4 regions of the Kitasatospora sp. NPDC059646 genome follow, and region 2 is predicted to be linked to each of the others. Evidence: riboswitches for the same ligand, from Rfam matches in the RefSeq annotation. Region 2 holds a riboswitch; each other region holds the start of a gene.
What was found. Region 2 has a riboswitch for cobalamin ahead of ACFV1L_RS12635 (cobalamin biosynthesis protein). Riboswitches for the same ligand answer to the same signal wherever they lie in the genome.
Positions count from the first base shown of each region.

Region 1: another riboswitch for cobalamin. It lies ahead of ACFV1L_RS27605 (ribonucleoside-diphosphate reductase subunit alpha); the one in region 2 lies ahead of ACFV1L_RS12635 (cobalamin biosynthesis protein).
Region 3: another riboswitch for cobalamin. It lies ahead of cobN (cobaltochelatase subunit CobN); the one in region 2 lies ahead of ACFV1L_RS12635 (cobalamin biosynthesis protein).
Region 4: another riboswitch for cobalamin. It lies ahead of ACFV1L_RS00920 (acyl-CoA thioesterase); the one in region 2 lies ahead of ACFV1L_RS12635 (cobalamin biosynthesis protein).

Region 1 is NZ_JBHWDS010000047.1:28,194-31,350, reverse strand. Features, by position in the region: gene ACFV1L_RS27605 (ribonucleoside-diphosphate reductase subunit alpha) at 1-1,757, opposite strand, end outside; cobalamin riboswitch at 1,928-2,065, opposite strand; gene ACFV1L_RS27600 (GNAT family N-acetyltransferase) at 2,147-2,659, opposite strand; gene ACFV1L_RS27595 (helix-turn-helix domain-containing protein) at 2,929-3,157, shown strand, end outside.
Region 2 is NZ_JBHWDS010000014.1:74,582-77,738, reverse strand. Features, by position in the region: gene ACFV1L_RS12640 (alpha/beta fold hydrolase) at 48-1,160, opposite strand; cobalamin riboswitch at 2,021-2,168, shown strand; gene ACFV1L_RS12635 (cobalamin biosynthesis protein) at 2,200-3,138, shown strand.
Region 3 is NZ_JBHWDS010000001.1:274,419-277,575, reverse strand. Features, by position in the region: gene cobN (cobaltochelatase subunit CobN) at 1-1,244, opposite strand, end outside; cobalamin riboswitch at 1,414-1,552, opposite strand; gene ACFV1L_RS01250 (hypothetical protein) at 1,735-3,096, shown strand; gene ACFV1L_RS01245 (precorrin-8X methylmutase) at 3,093-3,157, shown strand, end outside.
Region 4 is NZ_JBHWDS010000001.1:201,571-204,727, reverse strand. Features, by position in the region: gene ACFV1L_RS00925 (YncE family protein) at 1-198, opposite strand, end outside; cobalamin riboswitch at 615-759, shown strand; gene ACFV1L_RS00920 (acyl-CoA thioesterase) at 823-1,272, shown strand; gene ACFV1L_RS00915 (putative Ig domain-containing protein) at 1,490-3,157, shown strand, end outside.

The sequences.
Region 1 (3,157 bases), on a different contig from region 2:
CCGAAGTGGTCGATGTGCAGCTGGCCGCGGGCGGCGCGGGTCTCGCCGTACGCCTCGTGGCGGCCGAACTGCTCCGCGAGGTCCGCGGAGCGCTCGTACGCGGTGAGCATGATGCGCTCGGCGATCAGCGTGGACAGCTTCTTCGCCTCGGCGGAGTCGAAGTCCAGCCGCAGCTTGAAGAAGACGTCCTGCAGGCCCATCACGCCGAGGCCGACCGGGCGCCAGCGGGAGTTGGACGCGCCGGCCTCGGTGGTCGGGTAGAAGTTGATGTCGATCACGCGGTCGAGGAAGGTCACCGCGGTGCGGACGGTGGCGTCCAGGCGGTCCCAGTCCATCGCGTTGACCAGGTCGTCCGCCGAGGCGCCCGGGGCGACGTGCGCGCCCAGGTTGACCGAGCCCAGGTTGCAGACCGCGGTCTCGGAGTCGTCGGTGACCTCCAGGATCTCGGTGCACAGGTTCGAGGAGTGCACCGTGCGGCCCGGCAGCGCGGTCTGGTTGGCGGCCCGGTTGGAGGCGTCCTTGAAGGTCATCCAGCCGTTGCCGGTCTGCGCCAGGGTGCGCATCATGCGGGCGTAGAGGGTCTGCGCGGGGATGGTGCGCACGGCCTTGCCGGCCAGCTCGGCCTTGCGGTAGGCCTCGTCGAACTCGGCGCCCCACAGGTCGACCAGCTCGGGCACGTCCGCCGGGGAGAACAGCGACCAGTCCTGGTCGGCGTTCACCCGACGCATGAACTCGTCCGGGATCCAGTGCGCCAGGTTCAGGTTGTGGGTGCGGCGGGCCTCTTCGCCGGTGTTGTCGCGGAGCTCCAGGAACTCCTCGATGTCGGCGTGCCAGGTCTCCAGGTACACGCAGGCCGCGCCCTTGCGCCGTCCGCCCTGGTTGACCGCCGCCACGGAGGAGTCCAGGGTGCGCAGGAACGGGACGATGCCGTTCGACTTGCCGTTGGTGCCGCGGATCAGCGAGCCGCGGGAGCGGATCCGGGAGTAGGACAGGCCGATGCCGCCGGCGTGCTTGGACAGCCGGGCGATCTGCGCGTAGCGGTTGTAGATCGAGTCCAGGTTGTCCAGCGGCGAGTCCAGCAGGTAGCAGGAGGACATCTGCGGGTGCCGGGTGCCGGAGTTGAACAGCGTCGGGGAGCTGGTCAGGTACTCCAGGCGGCTCATCAGCCGGTACAGCTCGGCGACCTCGCGCACCGACTGCTCGGTGCGGCCGACCGCCAGGCCCGCGGCGACGCGCAGCAGGAAGTGCTGCGGGGTCTCCACGACCTTGCGGGTGATCGGGTGCCGCAGCAGGTACCGGGACTGCACGGTGCGCAGGCCGAAGTACTCGAAGCGGTCGTCGCCGGAGGCGTCGATCAGCGAGTCGAAGAGGGCGGCGTGGGAGGCGACCAGCTCGGCGGTCGCGTCGCCGATCAGGCCCTCGGCGTGGCCGACGGCGATCGAGGCGGAGAACGAGGTGACGCCCTGGGTGGCGGCCTCGTCGGCGATCTCCATCGCCAGCAGGCGGGCGGCCAGCTTCGAGTACTGCGGGTCCTCGGCGATCATCGACGCGGCGGCCTCCACGGCCAGCCCGCGCAGCTCGGCGAAGTCCGAGCCGGCGTGGCGGCCGCGCAGCGCGGCGGCGGCGACGTGGCCGGGGTCCACCTGGGGGAGGTCGGTGCTGCGGTCGGTGAGCAGCCGAAGCAGCGCCGCACCGGGGTCGGTGAAGGCGTCGGCGGATCCCTGGGACGGCAGGGTGACTGAGGCGGCGACGGTCAAGGCGCACTCTCTCCTGTGGCGGCGGCGGACGTGGCTCGGGGTGTCCGGTGGCGCGCGTGCGGCAGGGGAGGACGGCACGCCGAAACGCTCGATCGGCGCGCGAAAGACCCACCCCCGGCCCGCCCGCGAGGCCGGACGGCAAAGCTGTGCTGCATGGCGTCTGCGGGGATGCCGTGTCGCACACCGTCGGCAGGTCCTCGGACTGCGCGGGCGTCGCTACAGCCCGCTCACCGTTGCGGGGCAGTCCCGGACTCGCACCGGGTTCCCCTGCTCGACAGCGAGGTCGAGCATACATGTTGTGGCGGCTGGAGCTTGCGGCCCCAGATGTAGTAGCGCGTGTCGTGTCGGCGGTGCCGCGCGTAGACAACGGAAACCGTGCCGGAACCGCCTCAGAACCGCATCGAGTAGACCATCAGGTCCACCCCGGGAGCCGCCGTCCAGTCCCGTCCCGGGGTGCGGAGGAAGCCGAGAGCATCGTAGATCCGGTGCGCCGCGGTCATCGTCGGCCGGGTGGAGAACGCCATTCCGGCCAGTCCGAGTTCCCGGCTCCGGGCGATCGCCGCGGACACCAGCGCCCGGCCGACGCCGCGGCCGCGGGCCGCCGCGCCGACCGCCAGCATCCGGATCTCGCCCTCGTGCGGCAGCGCGACGTCCGCCCACGGGGTGCCGCCGACCGCGAAGGTCACGCAGCCGAGCACCGGCCCGTCGGCGCCGCCGACGGCGACCAGCAGCTCGGCCTCCCGGTTGCGCCGGGCGGTGTCCCGAAGGAGGTCGACGTAGCCGGAGTCGGGACGGGTGTGGCCGTCGCCGACGAAGGCTTCGACGGAGACCTCCCCGGCTCCGGCGAGGTCGCGGTCGAGGGCGCGGCGGACGAGCGGGCGGAGGTCGGTCGGGGAGGGCATTCGGCCAGTGTGCCGGACCGGCGGCGGCGCGGGTCGGCCAGGTCGGGGTCGAAGGGGTAGCCGGTCGGCCGGTGCCGGTCGTCGCGGCCGTGCCGGCCGTTGCGGTCCAGGTCGCGGCCGACCAGGACGCCGAGGAGTCCGAAGCTGCCGATGAGGCCCAGCAGGGCGAGCGCGGTGGTCATGGCTCCACTGTCCGCGCCGCGGCAGCCCGGCACGAGTGGCAGGAACGCAGCATTGCCACGAAATCCTGCCACTGCCATGCTGGGCGGATGCTGAAGAACGTCGCGGTGATCGTGCTGGAGGAGATCCACCCCTTCGAGCTGGGTGTGGCCTGCGAGGTGTTCGGCCTGGACCGCAGCGAGGCGGGCCTGCCGGTCTACGAGTTCGGCCTGGTCGGCGACCGGCCCGGACCGATGCGCACCCACGCCGGCTTCGACGTCCACGTGCCGTACGGCCCCGAGCGGCTCGCCGACGCCGACCTGGTGATCGCCACCGCCA
Region 2 (3,157 bases):
GGACGCGGCGGACCCGGTTCCGGTTCCCCCGTGCGGCCGCCGGACGCTCACAGCAGCGGGGTCAGGAAGCGCCGCAGCGCCTCGGTGTACCCGGCCGGATCGGCGTTCCACAGCGCCGCGTGCTCGGCCTGTGGCACCGGGTGCAGGCTGACCAGGTCCTCCCGCTCCGCCGCGAGCCTCCGGGCGGCCGCCCACGGCGTGATCGGGTCGTCCGGGCTCTGCAGCAGCAGCGTCGGCGCGGGCAGGTCGGCGCCGGACGCGATCCGGGCGAAGTCGGCCAGGTCCACGCCGGTGCGGCCCTGCGCGGCGAGCGTACCCAGCTCCGCCAGCACCGGGGACGCGCCGCCGCGGGCCGCCGCCCGCCGCACCGACTCCGACCAGTCCAGCACCGGGGAGTCCAGCACCAGCCCCGCGATCCGCTCCCGCCGGGCCGAACGGGCCGCCGTCTGGAGCGCGATGGTCGCGCCCATCGACCAGCCGCACAGCACGACCCGGCCCGCGCCGTGGTCGAGCGCCGCCCCGATCGCCGCGTCCACGTCGTGCCACTCGGTCTCGCCGAAGTGCCCCAGCCCGTCCGGCGACGCCGGGGCGCCGGCATCGCCCCGGTAGGTGATCGTCAGCGTGGGCAGCCGCAGTGCGTGCAGCAGCGGCAGCACCGGCAGCGCCTGCGAACGGTCCGCCGCCGCGCCGTGGACCAGCACCACACAGGTGCCGCGCATCCCCGTCGTCCGCCAGGCCGGGAACGCCCCGAGGTCGCCGGGGACGGCGGTGTCCGTGAAGTCCAGACCGAGAGCGGAGCGCGGATCCCCGATCAGCACCCGCGGGGTCAGCCGGACCTCCGTACCCACGGCGAGGGTGCCGTGCTCGGCCCGCTCCAGCCGCCTGGTCACCCGCCCGCCGCCCCTGCCGAGCACCTCCCCCACCACCGCGTGGCCGCCCCCGTCCCACTCCAGCGCGTAGTGCCCCCGGCGGACGGTGTCCGCGGTCGCCGTCAGCGTCACCCGCCCCGGCCCCAGCTCGTGCACCGTCACCGCCTGCGGCGGCGTGGCCGCGGACGGCTGCACCACCCGGTCCGACACCTTCCGGCCGAGCAGCAGGAACGCCCCCGCTCCGGCCCCTGCGGCGGCTGCTGCGACAACGGCGGCGGTTCCCCAACGCATGGCGGTCTCCCGAGTGCTGACGGTCCAGTACCTCCAGTGCACCCGCCCCGGGGCCACTCGGCGAATCGGCGCGCTTTCACGGCTGGGCCATACGGTGCTCCGACGGCGACCTTCGGATCGGGTTCCGCACTGCTGCGAAGGGTGGGAGCAGCACGAAAGCCCACCGGCGCGACGGAAGTGTCCGCCTGTACGGCAACGAACCGCCGTCGGTCGACGCCCCGGAGGAGGTTGCCCGAACGGCGATCCTGCACGGGCCTCCGACCTCGCCCGGCGATTCCGGAGGAGGGGTGGATCCGCAGCGCAGTGGGAATTCAGCACACGAATCGCCGCCCGGGGCGCGACCGTTCCCGAATCCCTGTTTCGGGACAGTCCGGAGACGGCCGCTGCCGATGCCCGAGTCCCTTTCCGAAGGCTCTCCAAGTCCGTCGATCAGCACGGTGTCGAGGCCGGGGAGAACGGTGTCCGACTGTCCGCCGAGGGCGTGCGGCGACTTCGGCAGTTCGGTCACCGGGAGGTCTTCCTCCTCCGGCTGGCCGGAGAAGTGCCGGCGGACGCGGACGCCGAATTGCCGGCCCGCATGCTCGAACGATTCCGCCAGTTCCGGGGGGCGCGCTGCCCGCCTGCTCGAATCACCAGGAGCTTTCGTCTCCGGGCTGGCGCGCCGTCAGTGCACCCCTGACGCCATCCGCGACATTCCACTGCTGCGCGCCCGCTGCCCGCATGTCGGCGCTGTCGTCCCCGCCGGAGGATGATCGTCGATCGGCCGGAGGCGAGCTGGTCGTCCTCGTGCGGTCCCAGTGGGTGGGCCGTCGGGCGGCGACGGTGTGTGACCAAACGCTCCGTCGCGTCGGTTGACTGGCCGGAAGTGGGCGTGGTGGGATCTTCGGGCCAAACGGAGGTAAACAGAGGAAGCCGGTGCGAGTCCGGCGCGGTCCCGCCACTGTGACCGGGAACCCCACGAGGGGTGACCGGAAGTCAGGAGACTCTGGCCTTCGTTCCGTCGATCCAGGGCGCGGACCCTGAGTGAGGACACGACGCCATGCGGGCTGCCCCGTACCTGGTGGGCGCGGTCGCGGGATACCTCGCGGACGCCCGACTGGGCGACCCCCGGCGCGGACACCCCGTCGCCCTGTTCGGCACCGCCGCGACCCGACTGGAGCGCCGGCTCTGGCGCGACCACCGCGGTGCGGGCGCGGCGTACACCGCGATCGCGGTCGGCGCCGTCGCGGGCGGTGCGGCGCTCGCCGCGCGGGCCGTACGGCGTTCGCCCCTGGCCTCGGCGGCGCTGACGGCCGGCGCGACGTTCACCGTCCTCGGCGGGACGTCGCTCTCCCGGGAGGCCCGGACGATCGGACGGTCGCTGGCGGACGGCGATCTGACGGCCGCTCGGGAACGCCTCCCCCACCTGTGCGGCCGCGACCCGTCCGGGCTGGACGAGCAGCAGATCGCGCGGGCCGTGGTGGAGTCCGTCGCGGAGAACACCGCCGACGCCGTCGTCAACGCGCTGGTGTGGGGCGGCATCGCGGGCACGCCCGGGCTGCTGGCGTTCCGGGCGGTGAACACGCTGGACGCGATGGTGGGGCACAAGTCCGCCCGCCACCGTCGCTTCGGCTGGGCCTCCGCCCGCCTGGACGACGTCGCCGGGTGGCCCGGCGCGCGGCTCACCGCACTGCTGACGGTCGCCGCGTCCGACTCCCCGTCGCGGGCCTGGCGGGTCTGGCGGCGGGACGGCTCCGCCCATCCCAGCCCGAACGCCGGCCAGGCCGAGGCGGCCTTCGCCGGTGCGCTGGGCGTCCAACTGGGCGGCACCCTCCGCTACGGCGACCGCGTCGAACACCGGCCCGTCCTCGGCGCGGGCCAACCCCCCGTGGCCGTCCCCGACATCGAGCGGGCCTGCCGACTCTCCCGCCGCGTCGGCCTCCTCGCCCTGGCCGCCACCGCCGGCGCACGGTTCGCAGCCGCCGCGTGGCGCAAGTGACCGCGACGCAGGGTGGCCT
Region 3 (3,157 bases), on a different contig from region 2:
GGGTTGCGCGCCAGCTGATCCTCCGTCAGCCACGCCTGGTCGTAGCCGCCCGCCTCGATCAGCGCGTGGATCAGCGCGTCGCCGTCGTGCTGGAGAGCGCTTTCCGTGTGCAGTCCCGGCAGACTGTCGCCCAGGTCCATGCCCTCCGCGCGCAACCGCTCCAGCAGCCGCATCGCCGACGCCGGAGTGTCCAGGCCGACCGCGTTGCCGACCCGCGCGTGCTTGGTCGGGTACGCGGACAGGATCAGCGCGAGCCGCCGCTCGGACGCCGGAGTGTGCCGCAGCCGGGCGTGCCGCACGGCGATCCCCGCCACCCGCGACGCCCGCTCCGCGTCCGCCGCGTACACCGTCAGCCCGTCCTCGTCGACCTCCTTGAACGAGAACGGCACCGTGATCAGCCGGCCGTCGAACTCCGGGACGGCGACCTGCGTCGCCGTGTCCAGCGGCGACAGCCCGTCGTCGCTGCCCTCCCACTGCGCCCGCGACCAGGTCAGGCACAGCGCCTGCAGGATCGGCCGGTCCAACGCCGCCAACGCCCCCGCGTCCCACGCCTCCTCGTCACCGCCGGCCTGCGCGTCGGCCGGCCGGGTGCCGCCCGCCGCCAGCACCGTCGTCACGATCGCGTCGGCCGCGCCCAGCTCCGCCAGCAACTCCGGCTCCGCGCCGCGCAACGAGGCGCAGAAGTACGCGCGGGCCTGCGCACCCCGGTCCTCGATCGCCCGGCAGAGCGTCTCCACGAACGCCGTGTTGCCGCTCATGTGGTGCGCCCGGTAGTACAGCACCGCGACGGACGGGCCCTCCGAGGTGCGGGCGGTGCGCTCCAGCGGACCCCAGGACGGGGCGGACGCCGGCGGCGCGAAACCGTGGCCGGTCAGCAGCACCGTGTCCGACAGGAACGCGCCCAGCTCCGCCAGGTTCGCCGGGCCGCCGTGCGCCAGGTACGCGTGCGCCTCCGCCGCGATGCCCGCCGGCACCGTCGACAGCTCCATCAGCTGCGCGTCCGGAGCCTGCTCACCCGTCAGCACGACCACCGGACGCGGCCCGGCGAGCAGCACGTCCAGCCCCTCCTGCCAGGCCCGCCGGCCGCCCAGCAGCCGCACGACCACCAGCTCGACGCCGTCCAGCAGTTCGGGCAGGTCCGCGGGGGCCAGGCGCGCCGGGTTGCCCCACCGGAACGGCACCGGGCCGTTCGACGCCCGGGCGCTCAGCAGGTCCGTGTCGGACGTGGACAGCAGCAGGATCATGCGAAAGCCCTCCCGGGCGTCTCGAACAGCGCGGACAACACGGCGATGGGCGCACAGGAACGATCGAGGACGCGGAACGGCCCGCCGGGAACGGAGCCCACGGGCACCCGCCGGAGAACGGGCATGCGGCAGCGCATGGCACGGACCTTCCTCGGGGTCCTCGCCCCGGGCAGTGGAGGACGGCCGGAGTTCCTGGCTCCCACGGCTCACTGAGCCGCGGTCACAGTGGCGGGACCGCACCGGATTCTCACCGGACTTCCTCCGCTGTGCCGTCGCTGGCAGCGGACACCCCGAGAGGTGCCCGCCAGCATCGTACGGGTTGATCGGCCGTCGGGGGAGTGTGACCTGCGCCGCCGACCCGAATTCGCCCCCGGCCCGCGAACGGCGCCGGCCGGCACCGGCCTGAGCTGCGCAATCGCACCCCCGCCCGGCCCCGCGCGGCGCGATCGGCACGGTGGCGCGAATCGCCGCCATGGGTATGCTCGCCGCCATGCCACCCACACCCGACGCCTCCGAGGCACCCTCCGTCGGGCCCGACCGAGGCCGCGCCGACGCCTGCCCCGGCGCGCTCCGCCTGCACCCCGCCGAAGACGGCCACCTCGCCCGACTCCGGCTCCCCGGCGGCCATCTGACGCGCCGTCAGATCCTTGTCCTGGCCGACGCGGCGGACGACCTCGGCGACGGCGAGGTCGAGATCACCTCCCGCGGCAACCTCCAGCTGCGCGGCCTGCGCGAGCACTGCGCCGCCGAACTCGCCGAACGGCTGCGCGCCGTCGACCTGTTGCCGTCCGACACCCACGAACGCGTCCGCAACATCGTCGCCTCCCCGCTGGCCGGCCTCGACGGACGCGGCCGGACCGACGTCGATCTACCCGGCTGGGTGAGGGAGTTGGACGCCGCGCTGTGCGCCGCGCCGTGGGCCGCCCGGCTCTCCGGCAAGTTCCTGTTCGCCCTCGACGACGGGCGCGGCGACACCGCCGCCCTCAACGCCGATGTGACCTTGATCGCAGTCGGCGGCGGGCGCGCCCTGCTGCGCCTCGGCCGCGCCCGCCGCGCCACCGCCGTCGACCACCCCGTGCCCGCCGCGCTCGACGCCGCCCGGCACTTCCTCGACCTGGCCGCCGGACGCGCCTGGCACCTGCGCGAAGTGCAGGACGAACTGCCGGAAGGGGACGTGCCGCTGCCGGGATTCGCCGGTGAGCGGCCCCCGCTGGGGGTCGTCCCCGGCGGCCCGGTGTCCGGTGACGCGGGGTCCGGTGGTGCGAGGGCGGCCGGCGCTGTAACGGCCGGTGCCGTCTCGGTCGGGCTGCGGTTCGGGCGGGCCGGCAGCGGCCAGTGGCGACTGCTCGCGGAGGCCCTCGGCCCGGACGGCGCACCGAGTGTGCGGCTCACCCCGTGGCGCGGCGCCGTGGTGCCCGGCGCCGGGCCCGAGTGGCTGCCGCGGCTCGCCGCCGCGGGCTTCCGGACCGAGTCCGGCGGCCCCTGGGAGGGCGTCACCGCCTGCACCGGGCAGCCGGGTTGCGGGAAAGCGCTTGCCGACGTCCGCGCGCAGGCGGCCCGTGCGATCGCCGCCGTCCCCGCCGAGGGCCTGCCCGTGCACTGGTCCGGCTGCGAACGCCGCTGCGGACACCCCGCCGGACGCTGGGTCGACGTGCTGGCCACCGCCACCGGGCACCGCATCACCGTCGAGGGCCCGGGCCGCGAGACCACCCGGGCCGACCCGGGCAGCACCGGCGCGCACGGGACGACCACCGTGCGGCCCACCACCCGCGCGTACGACACCACCAGCGAATACGAGACGGCCGAGGCAGTCGCCGAGGCGCGCAATGCCGAATGGCGGAGGACCACATGATCGACTACGAGAAGGACGGCGCAGCCATCTACCGCCAGTCCTTCGCCACCATCCGCGCCGA
Region 4 (3,157 bases), on a different contig from region 2:
CGTGCCGTCCCAGTTGTTGCCGACGAACAGCACCTCCCGCAGACCGTCGGCCGCGGGGGTCGACGCGGCCGCCGCGTCCGGGGCGGCCGCACCCGCCCGGGCCACCGCGCCCGGACCGGACACCGCCAGGACACACACCGCCGCGACGCCTGCGAGGCGACTCGCACGTCGAGAGCGCCGGAACGGGGAACGGGACATCACGGCTCCTTCACGCGGACAGGCCAAGGGGGAACGCCCGGAGACCGGCGCCGGGACGCGCCGTGGCGCGGGCGTTACTCGACAGTAGGGAGGTGGGCCGGGGCTGACAAGACATCGGGAGCGAACTGGGGCCGTGGAAGCGGGAGTTGAGGTCCACGCGGGTGGTGGCCGGCGGTCCCGCCGCCCGAGGCCGCCCCGGGCGGCGGACCGGTCCGCGCCGCAGCTCCCGGAGGCGACGGCCGCGGCCGTCGCCTCCGGCGGCGCCGCGTCGGCGTCCTCGGCCGGGACGACCCGCGCGCCCCGCCGCCGGAGCGTCGCCGACCCGCCCCGCCGACCGCCGTCAGGAGCACCTCGGAACGGGATATAGGCTGGTCGGGCAGCGGTTCGCCCCCGTCCGACCAGGCCGGGCGCGTCGCAAGAGGGAACCTGGTGCGAGTCCAGGACTGCCTCGCAGCGGTGAGCGGGAACGACCGCCGTCACACGCACTGGGCCCGACCGGCCCGGGAAGCGACGGCCAGTAGGAAGCCCCCCACGGGAGAGGGCCCGCGAGTCCGAAGACCTGCCGCCGCCCGCAGCGCCCACCGGCGCCGCGGCCCGAGTCGCAACTCGCGAAGGAGAGTTGACGTGGCAGACCAGACCGCGACACCCGTGATGACCGCCGCCAAGCCCGCGGAGGCGTCCGAGGTCACGCTCGCGCACATCATGAGCGAGCACGACACCAACCTGTACGGCACCATCCACGGCGGCGTGGTGATGAAGCTCATCGACGACGCCGCCGGCGCGGCCGCCGCCCGGCACGCCGAGGGCCCGGCCGTCACGGCCGCGGTGGACGGCATGTCCTTCCTCGCCCCCGTCCGGGCCGGCGACCTGCTCACCGCGCACGCCGAGCTCGAACGGGCCGGCCGTACCTCGATGACCGTCCGGGTCAGCGTCACCGCGCAGCGCTGGAACGCCGCCGCCGGCCCGGTCACCGAGGTCGCCACCGCGCGGCTCACCTTCGTCGCCGTCGACGCCGACAGCCGCCCGCGGCCGGTCCCGGCGCTGCTCCCGGCGGAGCCTGCCGCGACCGCCTGACGTCCTGTCACCGTCCGGGCCCCGGAGCGCCGATCCCCTTCGGTGCTCCGGGGCCTGCGGTCTACGTGATCACTCTCACGTCGAACAAACCGCCGCATTTGCGGCGGCGTGAGATCGACATGTTCCGTTCAAGCTCCGCTTACCCCACCATGGCAGCGTGTGCCCGCCTACGCGCGTAGCGCACCCCATGGTTCCTGTGGTTCGAGGAGATTGACAGATGATCAGAACGTGGAAGGCCGCCCGCCCGCTGGCCCTCACCGCCGCCGCCCTGGTGGCCGCAGCCGGAGCGAGCGCCGTCCCGCAGCACGCCACCGCCGCCACCCCCAAGACCACCACCGCCGCGGCCGCCGCCGCCACCCCCAAGCGGGTGCTCTTCGACAACTCCAAGGCGGAGACCGCGGGCAACGCGGACTGGATCATCTCCACCAGCCAGCCCGACCCGCTGGCGCAGAACGCCAACCCCACCGGCGAGACCAGCTGGACCGGCGCCATCTCCGCCTGGGGCGTGGCCCTGCAGAAGACCGGCAACTACAGCCTGAAGACCCTGCCGGCCGGCAACACCATCACCTACGGCACCGGTGGCGCGCTCGACCTCGCCAACTTCGACGAGTTCGTGCTGCCCGAGCCCAACGTGCGGCTCAGCGACGCCGAGAAGACCGCCGTGATGAAGTTCGTCCAGAACGGCGGCGGCCTGTTCCTGATCTCCGACCACACCGTCAGCGACCGCAACAACGACGGCTGGGACTCCCCGGCCATCATCAACGACCTGCTGACCACCAACAGCGTCGACAACACCGACCCGTTCGGCTTCTCCGTCGACCTGCTGAACATCACCACCGACAACCCGCGGGCGATCACCGACGCCACCGACCCGGTGCTGAACGGCTCCTTCGGCAAGGTCACCGGCTCGATCATCCGCAACGGCACCACCTTCACCCTCAAGCCCGCCGACAACCCCAACGTCAAGGGCCTGGTCTACCGCACCGGGTACAGCGGCAACACCGGCGCGGCGTTCGCCACCTCGACCTTCGGCAACGGCCGGGTCGCGATCTGGGGCGACTCCTCGCCGATCGACGACGGCACCGGCCAGTCCGGCAACACCCTGTACAACGGCTGGAACGACCCGGCCGGCACCGACGCCGCGCTCGCCCTCAACGCCACCGCCTGGCTCGCCCAGGGCGGCTCCACCGGCAACACCGGCTCGGTCTCGCTCACCAACCCGGGCGCCCGCACCGCCACCGTCGGCACCGCGACCAGCCTCCAGCTGTCCGCCACCGACACCGCCGGCGGCACCCTGGGCTACGCGGCCACCGGCCTGCCCGCCGGACTGACCGTCAACTCCGCCACCGGCCTGATCAGCGGCACGCCCACCACCGCGGGCACCTCCACGGTGACCGTCACCGCCACCGACTCCACCGGGCCGTCCGCCACCGCCACCTTCACCTGGACGGTCGCCGCGAGCGGCGGCAGCACCTGCACCGCCGCCCAGCTGATCACCAACCCCGGCTTCGAGACCGGCTCCACCTCCGGCTGGACCGAGACCAACAGCGGCGGCTCCAGCACCATCAACAGCAGCAGCAGCGAGCCCGCCCACAGCGGCAGCTACGACGCCTGGCTGGACGGCTACGGCGCCGCCAACACCGACACCCTCGCCCAGACCGTCACCCTGCCGACCGGCTGCAGCAGCTACAACCTCAGCTTCTGGCTGCACATCGACAGCGCCTCCTCGGCCACCACGGTGTTCGACACCCTCGCCGTGACGGCCAACGGGACCACCCTCGCCACCTACAGCAACACCAACGCGGCCAGCGGCTACCAGCAGCGCACCTTCAACCTCGCCGCCTACGCCGGCCAGACCGTCACCCTGAAGTTCACCGGCACCGAG